Regions from separate parts of the Limnohabitans sp. JirII-29 genome, predicted to be linked through region 1. Evidence: predicted binding sites of a transcription regulator. Region 1 holds the regulator's gene; each other region holds the start of a gene.
What was found. Region 1 encodes FNR, which switches genes on or off when oxygen is low (the NO sensors DNR and NnrR bind a similar motif). Its sites were predicted from a motif close to TTGATNNNNATCAA; they were not measured.

Region 1 (6,179 bases):
GTCGAAAAACATGGTGGACCCCAGCGATATGGCGCCTCGCATGAAAGCTTTGCGCATGGTGGGTGTGCCTTACAGCGACGAAGAAATTGCCAAGTCAGCAGAAGACGTCAAGGGTAAAACCGAGTTGGATGCGGCCATTGCGTATTTGCAATCGCTCGGTCTTGCGCTCAAGTAAGGAGGTTCTCCATGGACGTCAATGACTTACGCATCGCCACGACCTTGCTCTCGTTTGCCATTTTCATTGGCATCTTGGTGTGGGCTTTTTCTCGGCGCAACCAAACAGATTTCGACGCAGCTGCCCAGTTGCCGTTCGATCAAGACTAGGCCTGAGTGCCTGTGTAAAGGAATCGAATCATGAGTGATTTCACCAGTAATTTTTGGTCGCTTTTTGTGGCCGTCATCTCGATCTTGGGCATCGTGTACTGCGCCGCTTTGCTGTGGTTCTCGTCCAAAGTCAAAGTCTCTTCGCACAACACGCAAGACGGCACCACCGGTCACGTGTGGGATGAAACCCTGCGCGAAATGAACAACCCATTGCCCCGTTGGTGGCTGTGGCTGTTCATCATCACCATTGTGTTTGCGGTGGTGTATGGCGTGGCTTACCCAGGCTTGGGCAGCTTTGCTGGCAAATTGGGTTGGTCGTCGCAAGGTCAGTATGACGCTGAGGTGGCCAAAGCCAACCAAGAGTTGGAGCCCTTGTATGCGGCTTTCACAGCCCAGCCTCCTGAGCAATTGGCCGGTGACCCCAAAGCCATGGCGGTGGGCGAACGCTTGTTCATGAACAACTGTGCGCAGTGTCACGGCTCTGATGCACGCGGTTCCAAGAGCTTCCCCAACTTGACCGACGGTGACTGGCTGCACGGTGGCACTCCTGACAAGATCAAGGAGACCATCACCAAAGGTCGTATTGGTCAAATGCCACCGATGGGCGCTGCGGTGGGTACACCAGAGGACATTCGTAACGTGTCGCACTATGTGTTGAGCTTGTCGGGCAGCCCGCATGACTCGGTGCGTGCTTCGTTGGGTAAATCCAAGTTTGGTGCTTGCGCGGCCTGTCACGGCATGGACGGCAAAGGCAACCAAGCCTTGGGCTCTGCCAACTTGACCGACAAGATCTGGTTGCATGGCTGGGGTGAAGAAGCCATCACGGCCATGATCAATGGTGGCAAGGTCAACCAAATGCCAGCTCAAGAGGGCCGTTTGACCGAATCCCAAATCCATGTGCTGACCGCTTATGTGTGGGGCATGTCAAACAAACCTGAAACACCTGCTGCTGCGAAGTAATTGTTTTGAATTCTGACGACACCCAGCAGCGCAAGACCATCCCCATCGTTCCTGAGCCTTCGGGCTCAGAGGACGAGGCGATGGTCTCGCTTTATGCGGCCAGCCAAAAAATCTACCCCCGTTCTGTCGAAGGCATCTTTGCCTATTGGCGTTGGATCTTGGTGGTCCTGACCCAGTTGCTTTTTTACGGTCTGCCCTGGCTTGAATGGGGCACGCGTCAGGCGGTGTTGTTTGATCTGGCCTCGCGCAGGTTTTATATCTTTGGTTTGGTCTTGTACCCACAAGACTTCATTTACCTCACCGGCTTGTTGGTGATCTCAGCCTTGTCGCTGTTTTTGTTCACTGCCGTGGCGGGCCGTTTGTGGTGTGGTTATGCCTGTCCACAAACTGTGTACAGCGAAATATTTTTATGGATTGAGCGAAAAATCGAAGGTGATCGCTCAGCCCGCATGCGCTTGGACGATGCCGAGTTCTCGCTCGAAAAGCTGGTGAAGAAGTGGTACAAGCACCTGATCTGGATTTTCTTTTCCATCTGGACCGGCTTCACCTTTGTAGGCTACTTCACGCCGATTCGTGAGTTGGCCATGGAATTCTTTTTGAGCCACATGAGTTCATGGGAACTCTTTTGGGTGTTTTTCTACGCTTTTGCCACCTACGGCAACGCGGGTTTCATGCGTGAGCAAGTGTGCAAATACATGTGTCCTTATGCACGCTTTCAAAGCGCCATGTTTGACCATGACACCTTGATCGTCACGTATGACACCGAACGGGGCGAACCCCGTGGCCCACGCTCACGCAAAGCCGATTTGGGCACGCTCAACTTAGGTTCTTGTGTGGATTGCTCTTTGTGTGTGCAGGTATGCCCGACGGGCATTGATATTCGCCAGGGCTTGCAGTACGAGTGCATTGGTTGTGGTGCGTGCGCCGATGTCTGCGACACCGTGATGGACAAGATGGGCTATGCCAAAGGCCTGATTCGTTACACCACACAAAACGCGATGGAAAACAAATGGACGCCACGTCAGATGTGGATGCGTTTGTTGCGTCCCCGTGTGCAGATCTACACCATGATCCTGGTGGCGTTGGTGGTGGGCTTGCTGGTGTCGTTGAGCATGCGTACACCGTTCAAGGTGGATGTGGTGCGCGACCGCGCGTCGCTGGCGCGTATCACCGAGTACGGCACTTTAGAGAACGTCTATCGCCTGCAAATCATGAATGCAGCAGAGTCTGAACAGACCTACCACTTGACGGTCAAAGGTTTGCCACAGCTACGCATTGAAACTGAAACCGATGTGGTCGTTGCACCCGCTCAAGCTCGCTGGATTGTGTTGCGCGCCGATATCCCGTATGGTTCTGCTGAGGCTGGATCTCACAAAATCGAGTTTGAAATTCAAGCACAGGAGTCTGGCCAATCGGTGGTCGAGAAGTCAGTGTTCATTGTGCCGAGGTAATCCTATGACTGCATTGAAACAACAACACGACACGCAACCTTGGTGGAAGTACGGCCATGTGTGGCTCATCATTGCAGGGCCAGCGGTGGTCGTGGTGGCTGGGTTCGTGACCTTGGCCATCGCCATCCGCATTCCTGATCCGGTGGTGGCTGAGGACTATTACCGCCAAGGCCTGAACATCAACAAAACCCTAGCTGAACAAGCGCAGCAGATGATGCCAGCCATGCAAGCGCGCAACCACGTGGCGACGCCAAAAGCGCAGATGCCCACGAAAACCCCATGATGGAAAACCATCAAGCGGGCCTACACTGATGACGAGTTCCTAACAAGGAGAATTTTGATGTTGGCACAACGCATGATGTGGATCGTATGGCCCGCCTTTTTGGTGGCAGGTGTTTTGGAAGTCGTGGTGTTTGCCATGTTTGACCCCCAAGACATGCAATGGTTCGGACAACCTGTTGAGATGTCGCGTCAAGGCATTTACACCCTGTCTTTTTTCGCCTTTTGGATCATCACCGCAGGGTCCAGTGCGCTGACCACCTTGTTGTCCATGTCTCCGTTTGAAACCAACCGTTGCCCGATGGTCCCTACCGAGCGGCCCGATGGATGTCCTAAACAAGAATCCTGCTGCGAGCAACCTGTTTGAACACTTGATTTACTCCAAACAAAAGGCCTGCATCAGCAGGCCTTTTGTTTGGGGCGCAAGCGCTTAAGTGGGCTGGCACGTTTGTGCGTTGACCAACAGCTTGAGGGCTTCGGTGTTCAAGATGCGCACATGACGCTGCTTCACTTCGACAATGCCTTCGTCGGCAAATTTTGAAAACGTGCGGCTCACGGTTTCAAGTTTGAGCCCCAAATAGCTGCCAATTTCCTCGCGCGTCATACGCAAAATCAACTCGGATTGCGAAAACCCACGTGCATGCAAGCGTTGCACCAAGTTCAACAAAAAGGCCGCCAAGCGTTCTTCAGCGCGCATGCTGCCCAACAGCAACATCACGCCGTGTTCGCGCACGATTTCGCGGCTCATGATTTTGTGCACATGACGCTGCAAGGCATTGATGTCGCGCGACAGTTCTTCGATGCGGTCAAAAGGCATCACACACACTTCGGCATCTTCCAGCGCCACGGCATCACAGGTGTGCAGGTCGCTGACGATGCCATCCAAGCCAATGATTTCGCCCGCCATCTGAAAGCCCGTCACTTGGTCACGACCATCTTCTGAGGAGACACAGGTTTTGAAGAAGCCGGTACGAATGGCGTAGAGCGCGTTGAACTTTTCACCATTCCTGAACAAGCTTTCGCCACGGGGCACACGTCGGCGGATGGCCACGATGTCATCGATGCGATTGAGTTCGTCGTCAGACAGACCCAAAGGCATACACAGCTCGCGCAAGTTGCAGTTGGAGCAAGCGACTTTGATGCTAGGGATACTCATAGGGTGGGATAAAACAGTGAGTTGATACAGGTCAAAGTGTGTCAGTCAACTTATGGGCACATTATCCTCCTGAAAAGGATAACCATCGATGACCTCTCCTCAAACCAACAACCTGGCTTCAAGACCTGTCGATGTGATGAGCCCAGATCTACTGCGTCGCTACGACGTGGCAGGCCCACGCTACACCTCCTACCCCACCGCCGATCGGTTTGTCGAGGCCTTTGGCGAGAGCGATTATTTGCAGGCGCTGCAACAGCGTCGCGAAGGCGTGGCGGTCAAAGCCTATCCGCTGTCCTTGTACATCCACATCCCGTTTTGTGAGGCGCTGTGTTACTACTGTGCCTGCAACAAGATCATCACCAAACACCATGAGCGGGGTGCTGAGTATTTGCGCTACCTGGAGCGCGAGGTGGCTTTGAATGTGGCGCACTTAGGCGCAGGCCAAACGGTGTCACAACTGCACCTGGGTGGCGGCAGCCCCACGTTTTTGAGCGATGACGAGCTGCGCGCGTTGATGGCCATGTTGCGCCGCAATTTTGAATTTGCGCCCGGTGGCGAATACTCCATCGAGGTTGACCCGCGTACCGTGACCGCCGAGCGTTTGAACACCTTGGCGTTGCTGGGCTTCAACCGTCTGAGCTTTGGCGTGCAAGACTTTGACCCCGACGTGCAAAAAGCCGTGCACCGCATTCAGCCTGCACAGCAGGTGTTTGACTTGGTGGCCGCGTCCCGCGCACTGGGCTTTGACTCGGTCAACATCGACTTGATTTACGGCCTGCCCATGCAGACGCCTGAGACTTTTGAACGCACTCTGGCCCAAGTGGTGGACTTGCGCCCTGACCGCATTGCTTTGTATGGCTATGCGCATTTGCCAGAACGCTTCAAACCGCAGCGGCGCATTCACAGCCAAGACTTGCCGCCTGCCAGCGCCAAGTTGGTCATGCTCTCCAGTGCATTGCGTGTGCTCATGGGCGCGGGCTATGTGTACGTGGGCATGGACCACTTTGCTTTGCCCAACGATGCCTTGGCCGTGGCCAAACGCCAAGGTCGCTTGCACCGCAATTTCCAGGGCTACAGCACGCAGCCCGATTGCGACTTGATCGCGCTGGGTGTCTCCGCCATTGGCCATGTGGGGGCCACGTTCAGCCAAAACGTCAAAACCTTAGAGGCTTACTACGACCTGCTTGACCAAGGGCGTTTGCCAGTAGAACGCGGCTTGGCTTTGTCTCGCGACGATTTGGTACGCCGCACCATCATCATGGCTTTGATGTGCCAAGGCCATGTCCTGTTTGAGTCGGTCGAAGTGGCGCATTTGCTGGATTTCAAAAAGTACTTCGCCACCGAGCTTCAAACCTTGGCGGACATGCAAGCGCAGGGCTTGGTCACGCTGGATGGCAATGGCATTCAGGTCACCGAGTTGGGTTGGTTTTTCGTACGTGGCGTGGCCATGGTGTTTGACAAATATTTGCAAGCTGACCGAACCCGCGCGCGCTTCTCTAAAATCATCTGATGAACTCTACTTTGGCCCTCACCGCACTCCTGATGGGGCTGGCGGGCGGGCCACACTGCTTGGCCATGTGTGGCGCTGCGTGTGCTGGCATTGGGCGGGCCGCACAAAAGCAAGGCGTGGGCCCTGGGCGCGACACCCGCGCCATGCTGCTGTTTCAAATGGGGCGCATCGTGGGTTACAGCACCTTAGGGGCATTGGCTGCTTCCACCATGCAAGGGGTGGGCTGGCTCACCACCCAGTCGGCCGTGTTTCGCCCGGTCTGGACCTTGTTTCATATCCTTGCTTTTTTGATCGGTGGCCTGCTGTTGTGGCGCGCTGAGCAACCGCTGTGGCTAGACGGTGTGGGCCGCGGTGTGTGGCGCAAGGTGCAGGCCATGACCGCGCACCTGAAGCTACAACGCGGTGGCCCCATGCTGCTGGGCATGTTGTGGGCGTTGATGCCTTGTGGCTTGCTCTACGGCGCCTTGTTGGTGGCCGCTTTGAGCAACAGCCCTTGGGA
Region 2 (6,179 bases), on a different contig from region 1:
GAATTTGTAAGCGCCGTGGCTGGTGCCAATGGCAATGGCCAAGGCGTCGAGCTGCGTGGCTTGGACGAATTGCGCCGCCTCTTCAGGGTCGGTCAGCATTTGGCTGTGGTCGAGTTTGCCCACCGCGCCCACGCCGTCTTCTTCACCGGCTTCGCCGGTTTCGAGCGAGCCCAAGCAGCCGAGTTCGCCTTCCACAGTGGCGCCAATTTTGTGGGCCATGGCCACCACTTGCTGGGTGACCGAGACGTTGTAATCAAAGTCAGCCGGGGTTTTGCCATCTTCCCGCAAAGAGCCGTCCATCATGACCGAGCCAAAGCCAAGATCCAGCGCGCCTTGGCAAATCTTGGGCGAGGTGCCGTGGTCTTGGTGCATGACCAAGGGAATGTGGGGGTAGGCTTCGGTGGCAGCTTGGATCAAATGCTTGATGAACGACTCACCCGCGTATTTGCGTGCGCCAGCGCTGGCTTGCAAAATCACTGGCGAGCCTGTTTCGTGAGCGGCTTCCATCACAGCTTGGACTTGTTCCAAGTTGTTGACGTTGAAAGCTGGAATGCCGTAACCCTGCTCAGCAGCGTGGTCCAAAAGTTCGCGCATCGAAACGAGTGCCATGTGGGAAAGTCCTTAAAGTTAAATCTGTATCAGTTCGCTCAATTTTAATGGCCGCAACTGGGTGCGTGCCTGACAGCGGGTTCAGCTGACTTTACAAATTTTGAGCATGTTGGTGCCGCCGGGTGTGCCCATGGGTTCGCCACAGGTGATGGCGTACACATCCCCAGTGGCCACATCGCCACGCGATTTGAGGTGGGCCTCGGCTTGCAACAAAGCGGTGTCACGGTCGGCGCTGGTGTCGAGCAAGAGTGCGCGCACATTGCGAAACAGCGCCATCTTGCGCTGCGCTGCCACCTTGGTGGTGAGGGCGTAGATAGGGATGTGGATGCGGTGACGGCTCATCCACAGCGCGGTCGACCCCGACTCGGTCAAGGCCACGATGGCCTTGGCGCCCAGGTGATGGGCGGTGAACAAGGCACCCATAGCAATGCTGTAGTCAATGCGGCTGAAGGTTTGGTCGGTGAAGTCTGCATCTAACTCCACCTGCTCAGCACCTTCGGCGGCGCTGCAAATTTTGGCCATTTCTTGCACGGTTTCGAGCGGGAACTTGCCAGCAGCGGTCTCGGCGCTGAGCATCACGGCATCGGTGCCATCGAGCACGGCATTGGCCACATCGCTCACCTCGGCGCGCGTGGGCACGGGGTTGGTAATCATGCTCTCCATCATCTGGGTGGCGGTGATCACGACTTTGTCATGCTGGCGCGCCAGCTTGATCATGCGTTTTTGCAGAGCGGGGACGATGGCGTTGCCCACCTCCACCGCCAAGTCGCCACGCGCCACCATGATGCCGTCGCTGGCACGCAAAATTTCTTCCAAATGCGGAATGGCTTCGGCACGCTCGATCTTCGCAATCAAGCCAGGCTTGTGTTTGTATTCAGCGCCCGCCACATTGGCCAATTGGCGTGCCATTTCCATGTCGGTGGCATTTTTGGGGAAACTCACCGCGATGTAGTCGGCCTGAAAGCTCATGGCGGTCTTGATGTCGTCCATGTCCTTGGCGGTCAAAGCAGGCGCAGTCAAGCCACCGCCTTGTTTGTTGATGCCTTTGTTGTTGGACAACTCACCGCCCAACTTGACGGTTGTGAGTACTTGCTCGCCCTTGACGGCATCAACAGTCAGCACGATCAAACCGTCATTGAGTAACAACAGATCGCCGGCTTTGACATCGCGCGGCAATTCTTTGTAGTCCAAGCCCACGCCTTGCAGATCACCGGGTTCGGTGCGCGAGGCGTCGAGCACAAACTTGGCACCGTTTTCCAGCATGACTTTGCCTTCGGCAAATTTGCCCACCCGGATTTTGGGGCCCTGCAAGTCCGCCATGATGGCGACTTCACGGCCAGCACGCACCGCAGCTTCACGGACCAAGCGCGCACGGTCAATGTGGTCTTGGGCTTTGCCATGGCTGAAGTTCAGGCGCACGACGTTCACGCCAGCGCGAATCATTTGCTCCAACAAAGCTGGATCGCTGGAAGCGGGACCTAAGGTGGCAACAATTTTGGTGGCGCGACGCAGCATACAAAGACTCCTCTGGAATTGTTTTGTTCATTCTCACATGTTTGAATGCGCTCACTTTGTGGCATGTGGGCCTATGGCGACGGTTCAAAGTCCGCGAAAGTATTCAAACCAGGGCCCAGTGTGGGCTTTTTGACCCCCCTGCCTACTAAGGGTTATCGGGGAAAAGCCCGGCAGGCGTCGTAAACAGAGATAATTGGCAACCGTTTGATACAAATCAGTGCGCGTTAGCACTGCCGCCCTAAGATCTCGCATGGGCCACCCACTGTGGGCTGACCCATTTGACTGTTGACTATGAACCTGACTCAAAAACCGATTCTTCCTCACGAGCCGATGCCGCACCGCAAAGTCATGCGCGAGTGGCTGGTGCCGCTGGCCGAACGCACCACGGTGCTGGCCTTTGTGCTGCTGTTTGTTGACTACGTGCTATGGGCCGCTTTGCTCACAGGCACTGTGATGTTTGAAGCTTGGTGGGCCAAGCTGTTGTGCGGTTTGGCGGCTGGCTTTGTGATTGGCCGTTTGTTCATTTTGGGCCACGATGCTTGTCACCAAAGCCTGACCCCACACCGCAACCTCAACAAATGGTTGGGTCGCATTGCCTTTTTGCCGTCTCTGACTGCTTACAGCTTGTGGGACATCGGGCACAACGTGGTGCACCATGGCTACACCAACCTCAAAGGTTTTGACTTTGTGTGGGCGCCCTACACACCCGAAGAATTTGCCGCACTCAGCCCCTTTGAAAAGCTGCGTGACCGCGTCTACCGCAGCGGCTGGGCGCCTGGCCTGTATTACATGATCGAGATTTGGTGGAACAAGATGGTGTTCCCCAACGAAAAGAACATGCCCACACGTCGCCCCATCTTCATCAAAGACTGCCTGCTGATCACCGGCTTTGGTGTGGCATGGGTGGCAGCGATGACCTGGGCGGCCATCGCCACCGAGCAATCGGTCGCCTTGATGCTGCTGATGGGCGTGGTGGTGCCGTTCTTCTTCTGGGTGTCGATGATTGGCTTTGTGGTGTACGTGCACCACACCCACGTCAAAGTGTCTTGGCACGATGAACGTGGCGCCTGGTCCAAAGCACAGCCCTTTGTGTCAACTACCGTGCACCTGACCTTCCCGTTGCAAATTGGCGCTTTGATGCACCACATCATGGAGCACACCGCTCACCACCTGGATATGAGCATCCCGCTCTACAAGCTCAAGCAGGCGCAGAGCAAGCTCGAAGAACTGCTGCCAGAGCGCATTGTGATTCAGCCGTTCTCGTGGGGCTGGTACTTCCAAACCGCCCGCGACTGCAAGCTGTATGACTTCAAGATCGACAGCTGGACCGACTATGAAGGTCGACCCACCAGCGTGAAATCCACGCCAGTTGCGGCCTAAACCGCCACCTGTTCAAAGCCCCGCTGGTCGGGGCTTTTTCTTGGAAGCTCCACCATGAAAACTTGGTTGTTCATGCTGTTAAGTCTGTTCATGCACACCGCCCAGGCCATGTGGGTCACCGTCACGCACAACGAAGTGGCCACGGTGTATGTGGACTCCTCGTCCATCGCCCGCATCAACCAAAACCGCCGCGTCTGGGTGGTCTACGACTTGAAAAGCCCAGACACGACTGGGCAGCAATCGGTCAAGTCGTACATCGACTACGACTGCGCCGAAGCCAAATACAAAACCCTCAGCGCCACCAGCCATCCCAACAAAATGGGCAATGGCCCGGCCATCAAGTCACTGCCCACGGCCGCTGGCTGGATGCCGGTCAGCCAAGACAAGATGAGTCGGCAGTTGTTTGGATTTGCTTGCGCTTGGTGATTTATCGCTCAAAGATCAGCGTCAAGGCTGTTGCGTTCTAACAGGCTCAACGACTTGAGCAAAGAGCGACTGAGAGGCTTATCTCAGTGACAGACCTCAGCAACGAAGCTCAATTGGCACAAATCTGCTCGCCAGTTGCCTCGCGTTTGAAGCAATTGCTGGGCGGTTTTCTTTCAGCGTCATGAGGCTGAAAAACAGCAGCGGGGTAACGACTCTTCATCTGCTTGACCCATTCCTCATATTCTGCTTTGTCTCGCTTCAAGCACTCCTGCACAGCGGCATGTTCAGGCAACTTGTCACACGCGATGGTGTGCAGTGGGAACGATTGAAATGCTTGTGGCCATCCAGACAGTGGCCAACAAGCTGCGATGGTGCAAACGAATTTGAATGAATGGCGCATCGTCAAAAACCCAAATGAAGACACAGGCAAATATATCTGTCTTGTTTGGCGCTCGGTGAAGACCCACTCAAGGTATCAATGGGCCTGCCATGACACCGCCATTACCCCGCTGCGCGCCGGGTCAAAATTTCAAACGCAGGCAAGGTCTTGCCTTCGAGCACTTCCAAGAACGCGCCGCCCCCGGTGGAGATGTAGCCCACTTGTTTTTCAATGCCGTATTTGGCAATGGCCGCCAGGGTGTCGCCACCGCCGGCAATGCTGAAGGCGCTGGACTCGGCAATGGCGTGGGCAATCACCTTGGTGCCGTTCTCAAACGCAGCAAACTCAAACACGCCCACCGGGCCGTTCCACACGATGGTGCCAGCAGCTTTGAGTTGCGCGGCCAACTTGGCAGCGGTCTCGGGGCCAATGTCCAAAATCAAATCGTCATCGGCCACCTCGGTGGCTTTCTTCACCGTGGCCACCGCATCGGCAGCGAAGGTTTTGGCGCACACCACATCGGTGGGGATCGGCACTTCGGCACCACGGGCTTTCATGATCTCGATCACGGCTTTGGCCTCGGCCAACAAATCGGGCTCGGCCAAGCTTTTGCCGATCTTCAAACCCGCTGCCAACATGAAGGTGTTGGCGATGCCGCCGCCCACGATGAGCTGGTCCACGTTGCTGGCCAAGCTCTTCAAGATGGTGAGCTTGGTGGAGACCTTGCTGCCCGCCACGATGGCCGCCAAAGGACGCTTGGGGTTGGCCAAGGCTTTGCTGATGGCGTCAATCTCTGCCGCCAACAAGGGGCCCGCACACGCGATGGGGGCGAACTGGGCAATGCCATAGGTGGTGCCTTCGGCGCGGTGGGCCGTGCCAAACGCGTCGTGCACAAAGATGTCGCACAGGGCGGCGAGTTTGTGGGCCAGCTCAGGCGCGTTCTTTTTCTCGCCTTTGTTGACGCGGCAGTTCTCCAGCATCACCAATTGACCCGGGGCCACTTGGACGCCATCGACCCAGTTGGAAACCAAAGGCACTTCGCGCCCCAACAACTCGCCCAAACGCTTGGCCACGGGGGCCAATGAGTCAGCAGGTTTGAACTCGCCCTCGGTGGGGCGGCCCAAATGGCTGGTCACCATCACGGCAGCGCCAGCGTCCAAGGCCATCTGAATGCAGGGCACCGACGCGCGGATGCGGGTGTCTTCGGTGATGGCACCGTGGTCGTCTTGCGGCACGTTCAGGTCGGCGCGGATGAAGACACGTTGGCCACGGGCTTTGCCGCTGGCGCACAAATCAGAGAAGCGAAGGACGTTCATGAAGATGCAAAAGATTGGAAATAAAGACGAATTTTAAAAGTGCAGGCTTGCAGCCAGGTTTCAACCGCGGCCCACAAACGGCATCTTGGTGGCCATCACTGTCATGAACAACACATTGGCCGTGAGCGGCAAACGCGCCATGGCCATGAAGGTGTCGACCACGGCGGAGATGTCCATGCGCGCTTCGGGACGCACACTGCCATCCGCCTGCAACACGCCACTGGCCATGCGCTCGGTCATGTCGGTGGCCACGTTGCCAATGTCAATTTGGCCCACGGCAATGTCAAAGGCACGGCCATCCAGTGCAGCTGCTTTGGTCAAGCCGGTGATGGCGTGCTTGGTGGCGGTGTAGGGGATCGAGCCCGGACGCGGGGCGTGCGATGAAATCGAGCCGTTGTTGATGATGCGCCCGCCTTGAGGGGTTTGGGTTTGCATGAGCTTGAAAGCATGCGACAAACAAAAGAACGCGCCGTTGAAGTTGATGTCCACCGCACGGCGCCAATCCGCCGCCGAAATGTCCCCCGGCAACGCGCTGGGCAAAAAGACACCGGCAT
Region 3 (6,179 bases), on a different contig from region 1:
GTGACCACCATCTGGATTGCCTTCTTTTTGCCCGCCAAAACACCCACGGCGGTGGTGGAGAAAATGAACGCAGATTTGAAAACCATTTTGCAGCGGCCCGATGTGCGCGAGCGCTTTGCCAAATTGGGCATGCAGTCGGCCAGCTCTAGCACCAGTGAACTCGACAGCTTGCTCAAACAGGAATTGGCCTTGTGGAGCCGCGTCGTCAAAGACGGCAACATCAAACCCGAATAACCCGTATCAACACCCTGAGAGACACACATGAACCACGTTCCTAAACGCCACCTGCTCACGCGCCTTTGGGCCACAGCACTGCTGGCCACGCTGGGCCTGTCATCGGCACAAGCGGCCGACAACGACTACCCCAACAAACCAGTCACTGTCATCGTGGCCTACGCACCTGGCGGCCAAGGCGATGTGTTTGCACGCTTGGTCAGCGACAAGCTGTCCACGATCTACAAACAAGCCGTGGTGGTCGACAACAAGCCTGGCGTCTCGGGCACGGTGGGCACACGCATCGCGGCCAAATCCAAAAACGACGGCTACACCTTGTTCCTGGGTCAGACCGGTGAGATCACCGTCAACCGCGTGCTCATGAAAGACCTGGGCTACGACCCCATGAAAGAACTGGTGCCTGTGGTGTTGATTGGCAACGCCCCCCTGGTCATGCTGGCGCCCGCCGATGCCCCTTACAACACCGTGGCTGAATTCATCCAAATGGCACGCGCCAAACCCGGCGAGTTCAGCTACGGCTCGGTGGGTGCTGGCACTCCGGGTCACCTGTCCGCCGTGGCCTTGGCCCTTGGGGCCAAGCTCAACATGGTCCACGTGCCCTACAAAGGCGTGGGCCCCTTGATGTCCGACCTGATGGCAGGTCGCTTGCAAGCCTTCTTCAGCAGCGCTTCAGCGGCCATGCCCCAAATCAAAGGCGGCAAGCTCAAAGCACTGGGCGTGACCACCACCCGCCGCATGAATTCTTTGCCCAATGTGCCCACCGTGGCCGAGGCGGGCTTGCCAGGCTTTAGCTACACCTTGTGGGGTGGCTTGTTTGCGCCAGCGGGCACACCTGCGGAGGTGATTGAGCGCTTGAACCGCGATGTCAACAGCGTGCTGGCCATGCCTGAGATTCGCAGCCGTCTGGAGAGCGACAACGTGGCGGTGCCCAAAAACACCCCTGCTGAATTTGCCGACTACGTGCGCAGCGAAGCGGTGAAGTTTGAAAAGCTCATCAAAGATGCCGACCTGAAACTTGAACAGTGACCCGCATAAGCGATCTCGCTTGTTTGTTCATCCTCCTCTTTCCTTTTGACCCACCGATAAGTTGTTTATGAAAATTGTTGTTTTACCCGGCGATGGCATTGGCCCCGAAACCATGGCGGTCACCGTCGATGTGCTGCAAGCCGCCTCCAAACGCTTCAACCTTGGCCTGGAGTTGATGCACGACATCGCCGGCCACGCCAGTTTGCAAAAGCACGGTGCCACCGTGACCACTGCGCTGTTGGAGAAAGTCAAAAACGCCGATGGCCTGATGCTCGGCCCCATGGCCACCTACGACTTCAAAGACGAAGCCAAAGGCGAAATCAACCCCTCCAAGTTTTTCCGCAAAAGCCTGGACCTGTTTGCCAACATCCGCCCGGCACGCACCTACCCGGGCGTGAAAACCATCACCTCAGCCTTTGACTTGGTGGTGGTGCGCGAAAACACCGAGGGCTTTTATGCCGACCGCAACGTGGAGTCGGGCAACAGCGAAATCTTGGTCACGCCCGACGTGGCCATCTCGCTGCGTCGCATCACCCGCGAGTGTTGCGAGCGCATCGCACGCAGCGCCTTTGAACTGGCCATGCAACGCAAGCGTCACCTGACCCTGGTGCACAAACACAATGTGCTCAAAGTCACCGATGGCATGTTTTTGGATGCCTGTCACCGCGTGGCCAAAGATTTTCCCGAGGTGACGGTGGACGACTTCATCGTCGACGCCATGATGGCCCACGTGGTGCGCGCACCGGCACGCTTTGACGTGATCGTGACCACCAACATGTTTGGTGACATCTTGTCGGACCTCACAGCCGAACTCTCAGGCAGCTTGGGGCTCGGCGGCTCTTTGAACGCGGGCTTGAACAACGCCATGGGCCAAGCGGCACATGGCTCGGCCCCCGACATTGCGGGCCAAGACATTGCCAACCCGTTCTCGCTGGTGTTGTCGGCCTCCATGTTGCTGAGCTGGCACGCCCAGCGCTCAGGTAACGCCGCTTACTTGCAGGCCGCACAAGCCATCGATCAAGCGGTGGAAGACTGCATTGCCAATGGCGAATGCACGCGCGACGTGGGCGGAAAATTGGGCACCCACGCCACCGGTCAGGCGGTGGTGAAACGCTTGGGCTAAAAACAAAAACGCCACCCAAGGGTGGCGTTTTGACTGGCCTCAAAGGCGATGTTCAGGCACGTCCCAGCAAACGCTGGGCATTGCGGCTTTCAATGGCCGTGAGGTCGTTCATGCTGAAACCCATGGCCATCAGGCCTTTGACGTGGTCGAGTGAGGTGCGGTAAGGGAAGTCGGTGCCAAACACCACCTGCGACACATCCACCAGGTTCAAGAGCGACAACAGCGCACCGGGGTGCGAGGCTTGTGCCGTGTCGTAGTAGAAGCTGCGCAAAGTAGGCAGCACTTGGTCGCTGGGCAAGATCTTACCGAAGTTGGCGTTGAGCTTGGGCAGCATGGTCAGGCGCTCCACCAAGAATGGCATGGTGCCCCCCGCGTGCGAGAAGATGAACTTGATGTCTTTGCAGCGCGTGGCCGTGCCGCTGAACAGCAGGCTGGTAATGGTGCGGGTGGTGTCGGTGGCGAACTCGATGGTCGAGCCCGGCACACCTTCTTGCAAGTTGCCGCAGCACTTGGGGTTGGATGGGTGGGTGTAGACCACCAGCTTGCGGCGGTTGATCTCGTCCATGATGGGCGCAAACGCCTTGTCGCCCAACCATTTGCCGTCGTAGCTGGTGAGCATGGCAATGCCGTTGGCCTTGAGCACGTTCACGCTGTAGGCAATCTCGGCCAAAGCGCCATCTACGTCGAGCATGGGCAGGGTGGCAAAGAAACCAAATTGACTTGGGTAGTCACGCGCCAGCTGGGCACCGTATTCGTTGCTCACGCGGGCCATGGCGCGCATGGTGGCGGCGTCGCCAAAACTGGCTGCTGGCGTGGTGGGTGAGGTGATGGAGTAGGTCACACCGGCTTGGGCCATATCGTCCAAGGTTTTGTTGAGCGACCAGTTGCGAGCCGGTGGCTCAGCCAGCTTGCGGGTTTCGAGTTCTTTCAAAAATGCGGGGGCCCACACATGGTGGTGCACATCGACCAAGCTGCGCTTGGCCACGCTGGGCAGCGGCGCGTCCTTGGACGAGGTGGCGCACGATGGCAACACCGCAGCCGCACCAGCGGCCAACAGGCCGGTTAAAAAGCCACGGCGTGGGGTGCATTGGTTGCAACCGTCTTGGGGGTGGAAGCGTTGGGCCACGAAAGTCTCCTGGGTCTGACAAAGTTGGCGCAACTTTGCCAGAAGACCCCGTGCTTGCCCATGGGGTTGGCACCAGTGCCCAGTCCCTCGGGCGACTGACTCAAATATAAGCATCTCTTGATATGTCTCAAGGGATGGCGCATGATGAAGCGTTCCAATCCAATGCTTGTATTGGCTCAACGCTTCATCGGAGAAATGTATGACATCAAATGTTGGCGGTATTGACCGCGTTTTGCGTATCGTCGTGGGTGTTGTGCTGGTGGCACTGGCACTCACCCACACCATCGGCGCTTGGGGCTATCTGGGCCTGATCGTGCTGGCCACGGGCGTGTTCAGTTTTTGCGGGGTGTACACCTTGCTGGGCATCAATACCTGTCCGATGAAAGACGACCGCCCCGCCTAACAAGCACAAGCACAGGCACAGACACGCCAAGCAGGCATCAAGCAGAGGCCAGCTTGGGCTTCAGGTGGCCAGAACCACGCAGCCACAGCAGCCCCAAACCAGCCAAGGCGACGGGCAACAGTGAGCCCCAGTTCAACCACGCCCAGCCTTGGGTGGTGACCAAGGCCCCCGACGCAAACGATGTGACGGCCATGGTGGCAAACACGCAGAAGTTGATGGCGGCCTGGGCACGGTTTTTTTCTTGCGGGGTGTAGGCCAGCATCGACAAGGTGGTGCTGCCCGTGAACAGGAAGTTCCAGCCCACGCCCAACATGAACAAGGCCACCAGGAACTGTTGCAAGTCGGCACCCGACAAGGCCACGGCGATGCAGGCAAAGTTCAACAACACACCCACGCCCATCACGGACAACACGCCAAAGCGTTTGATCAAATGCCCCGTCACAAAGCCGGGGGCAAACATGCCAATCACATGCCACTGCAACACCCAAGCGGTGTCTGAAAATTCAAAGCCACACACTTGCATGGCCAAAGGCGTAGCGGCCATGAGCAAGTTCATCACGCCATACCCTAAAGACGCGCAAAGCACCGCCACCAAGAACACCGGTTGACGCATGATCACGCCCAAAGGACGACCGGGTTGGTCGCTGCTGGACGCCACAGGTGCAGGCGGAAACTGGATAAACGCCATCACAACCATCGACACAACCGCCACCAAGGCCAGCGCCACATAGGCACCGGCAAACGGAAACTCCAACAAGTTCTTGGTGTACATCGCCAAATTGGGGCCCACGATGGCCCCTATCAAGCCACCCGCCATCACCAAAGACACGGCCTTTTCACGGTAGTCCACCGTGGTCAACTCAGCTGCGGCAAAACGGTACAACTGCGCGTTGGCGCTGTAATACCCAGCAATAAACGTCGTCGCCACGAGCAACCAAAACGACTGGATCAACACCGCCCAAGCCCCCAGACCTGCCGACAGCAGGGCCACCAACAAGCCCAGTTGAAACGAGCCCTTGCGACCAAAGCGTTGTTGCGACTTGGCCACCAAACCTGTGCTCAGCGCACTTCCCACCACATAGCCCATCACAGGCAAGGTGGCCATCCAGCCCACCGGGGCCAGACTCAACCCGACCAAGCCATTGATGGCAATGAAGGTGACGTTGTTGGTCAGGAACAAGCCCTGGGCGATGGCAAGCAATAAAAGATGTCGGTTCATGGTCTAGGTTATAGCTGAGTTGGGGCACTCAAATGCCCAGCAGAGGCTTCTTGGCGACAAAGCCCACCAAGCCCGACATGCCGTTGTGGGCGGTGCCCTCGGCAATGTTGGCTTCGTACGTTTGCAGATCCAGCACCTCGTAGCCTGGAAACGATGCGCACATCAGCGCCTCGTCGTACAAGTGGTCGAGTTCGCCCGGGCCACCGGTGTTGAACTTGAGTTGCGCGGTGCTGTAGCCCTGAATCACCAAAGTTCCCCCGGGCTTCAAACTGGCATCCATGCGTGCGAACAGCTGCGCACGTGGATCTGGACCGGCAAACTGAAAGAAGATGCCCACCACGTTGTCGTAACGCGCTGGCGGCCACGCAAACGACTGCCAGTCGCTGCACTGAAAGTTCACCTGCACCTGGTGCGCTTGGGCCAATTGATGGGCCTTGATCACAGCGTTGGATGAGAAGTCAAACGCATCGACCTGCAAGCCCTGCTTGGCCAACCAGACGCTGTTGCGCCCCTCGCCATCGGCCACCGACAAGGCCGAGCCGGGTTGGAGGTAGCGCTGTTGCCGCGCCAAATACGCATTGGGTTGTTCGCCAAACAAATAGCCCTCAATGTCAAAACGGTGCTGCCAGCGCTCTAGTGGGTTGGTGAACGTTGCCATATCAAGCCTGCGCCTCGGTGGCAGGCGCAAACGCGTCCCAAGCGGTCAGGGCTTCTGACGCGTACATCAAGCCCGGGCCACCGCCCATGTAGACCGTGACCGCCAACATTTCCTCCAGCTCTTGGCGCGTGCAGCCGAGACGACGCAAGGCTTTGACATGAAAGCCAATGCAGCCCGAACAGTGTTGTGTGATGCCAATCGCCAAGGCGATCAGCTCTTTGTGCTTCTCGCTGATGGCACCGACCGCCATGGCCACTTTGGCCAATTGCCCAAAGCCTTGCATGGCCTCGGGTTGGGCTTTGCGCAAAGCGCCCATGGATTGGCTGATGTTTTGAATCAACGTGGGGTGGTCAAAAGAACTCATGGTCAGAACCTTAAAAATCAAACAGC

Region 2: a site for FNR is predicted at 2,329-2,342, ahead of B9Z39_RS08055 (fatty acid desaturase). Genes of this name have one in related genera too.
Region 3: a site for FNR is predicted at 3,627-3,640, ahead of B9Z39_RS14910 (DUF2892 domain-containing protein). Genes of this name have one in related genera too.

What each region holds. Positions count from the first base shown of each region.
Region 1 is NZ_NESB01000001.1:181,763-187,941, forward strand. Features, by position in the region: gene ccoO (cytochrome-c oxidase, cbb3-type subunit II) at 1-175, shown strand, start outside; gene B9Z39_RS00870 (cbb3-type cytochrome c oxidase subunit 3) at 187-324, shown strand; gene ccoP (cytochrome-c oxidase, cbb3-type subunit III) at 355-1,284, shown strand; gene ccoG (cytochrome c oxidase accessory protein CcoG) at 1,290-2,735, shown strand; gene B9Z39_RS00885 (FixH family protein) at 2,740-3,018, shown strand; gene B9Z39_RS00890 (hypothetical protein) at 3,076-3,381, shown strand; gene fnr (fumarate/nitrate reduction transcriptional regulator Fnr) at 3,445-4,170, opposite strand; gene hemN (oxygen-independent coproporphyrinogen III oxidase) at 4,259-5,680, shown strand; gene B9Z39_RS00905 (sulfite exporter TauE/SafE family protein) at 5,680-6,179, shown strand, end outside.
Region 2 is NZ_NESB01000004.1:103,239-109,417, forward strand. Features, by position in the region: gene fba (class II fructose-bisphosphate aldolase) at 1-609, opposite strand, end outside; gene pyk (pyruvate kinase) at 691-2,124, opposite strand; gene B9Z39_RS08055 (fatty acid desaturase) at 2,416-3,504, shown strand; gene B9Z39_RS08060 (surface-adhesin E family protein) at 3,559-3,930, shown strand; gene B9Z39_RS08070 (phosphoglycerate kinase) at 4,432-5,625, opposite strand; gene B9Z39_RS08075 (SDR family oxidoreductase) at 5,686-6,179, opposite strand, start outside.
Region 3 is NZ_NESB01000011.1:25,673-31,851, forward strand. Features, by position in the region: gene B9Z39_RS14890 (tripartite tricarboxylate transporter substrate binding protein) at 1-234, shown strand, start outside; gene B9Z39_RS14895 (tripartite tricarboxylate transporter substrate binding protein) at 262-1,260, shown strand; gene B9Z39_RS14900 (isocitrate/isopropylmalate dehydrogenase family protein) at 1,328-2,383, shown strand; gene B9Z39_RS14905 (amidohydrolase family protein) at 2,436-3,509, opposite strand; gene B9Z39_RS14910 (DUF2892 domain-containing protein) at 3,709-3,912, shown strand; gene B9Z39_RS14915 (MFS transporter) at 3,950-5,131, opposite strand; gene B9Z39_RS14920 (bifunctional 2-polyprenyl-6-hydroxyphenol methylase/3-demethylubiquinol 3-O-methyltransferase UbiG) at 5,160-5,789, opposite strand; gene B9Z39_RS14925 (carboxymuconolactone decarboxylase family protein) at 5,791-6,153, opposite strand; gene B9Z39_RS14930 (MBL fold metallo-hydrolase) at 6,171-6,179, opposite strand, start outside.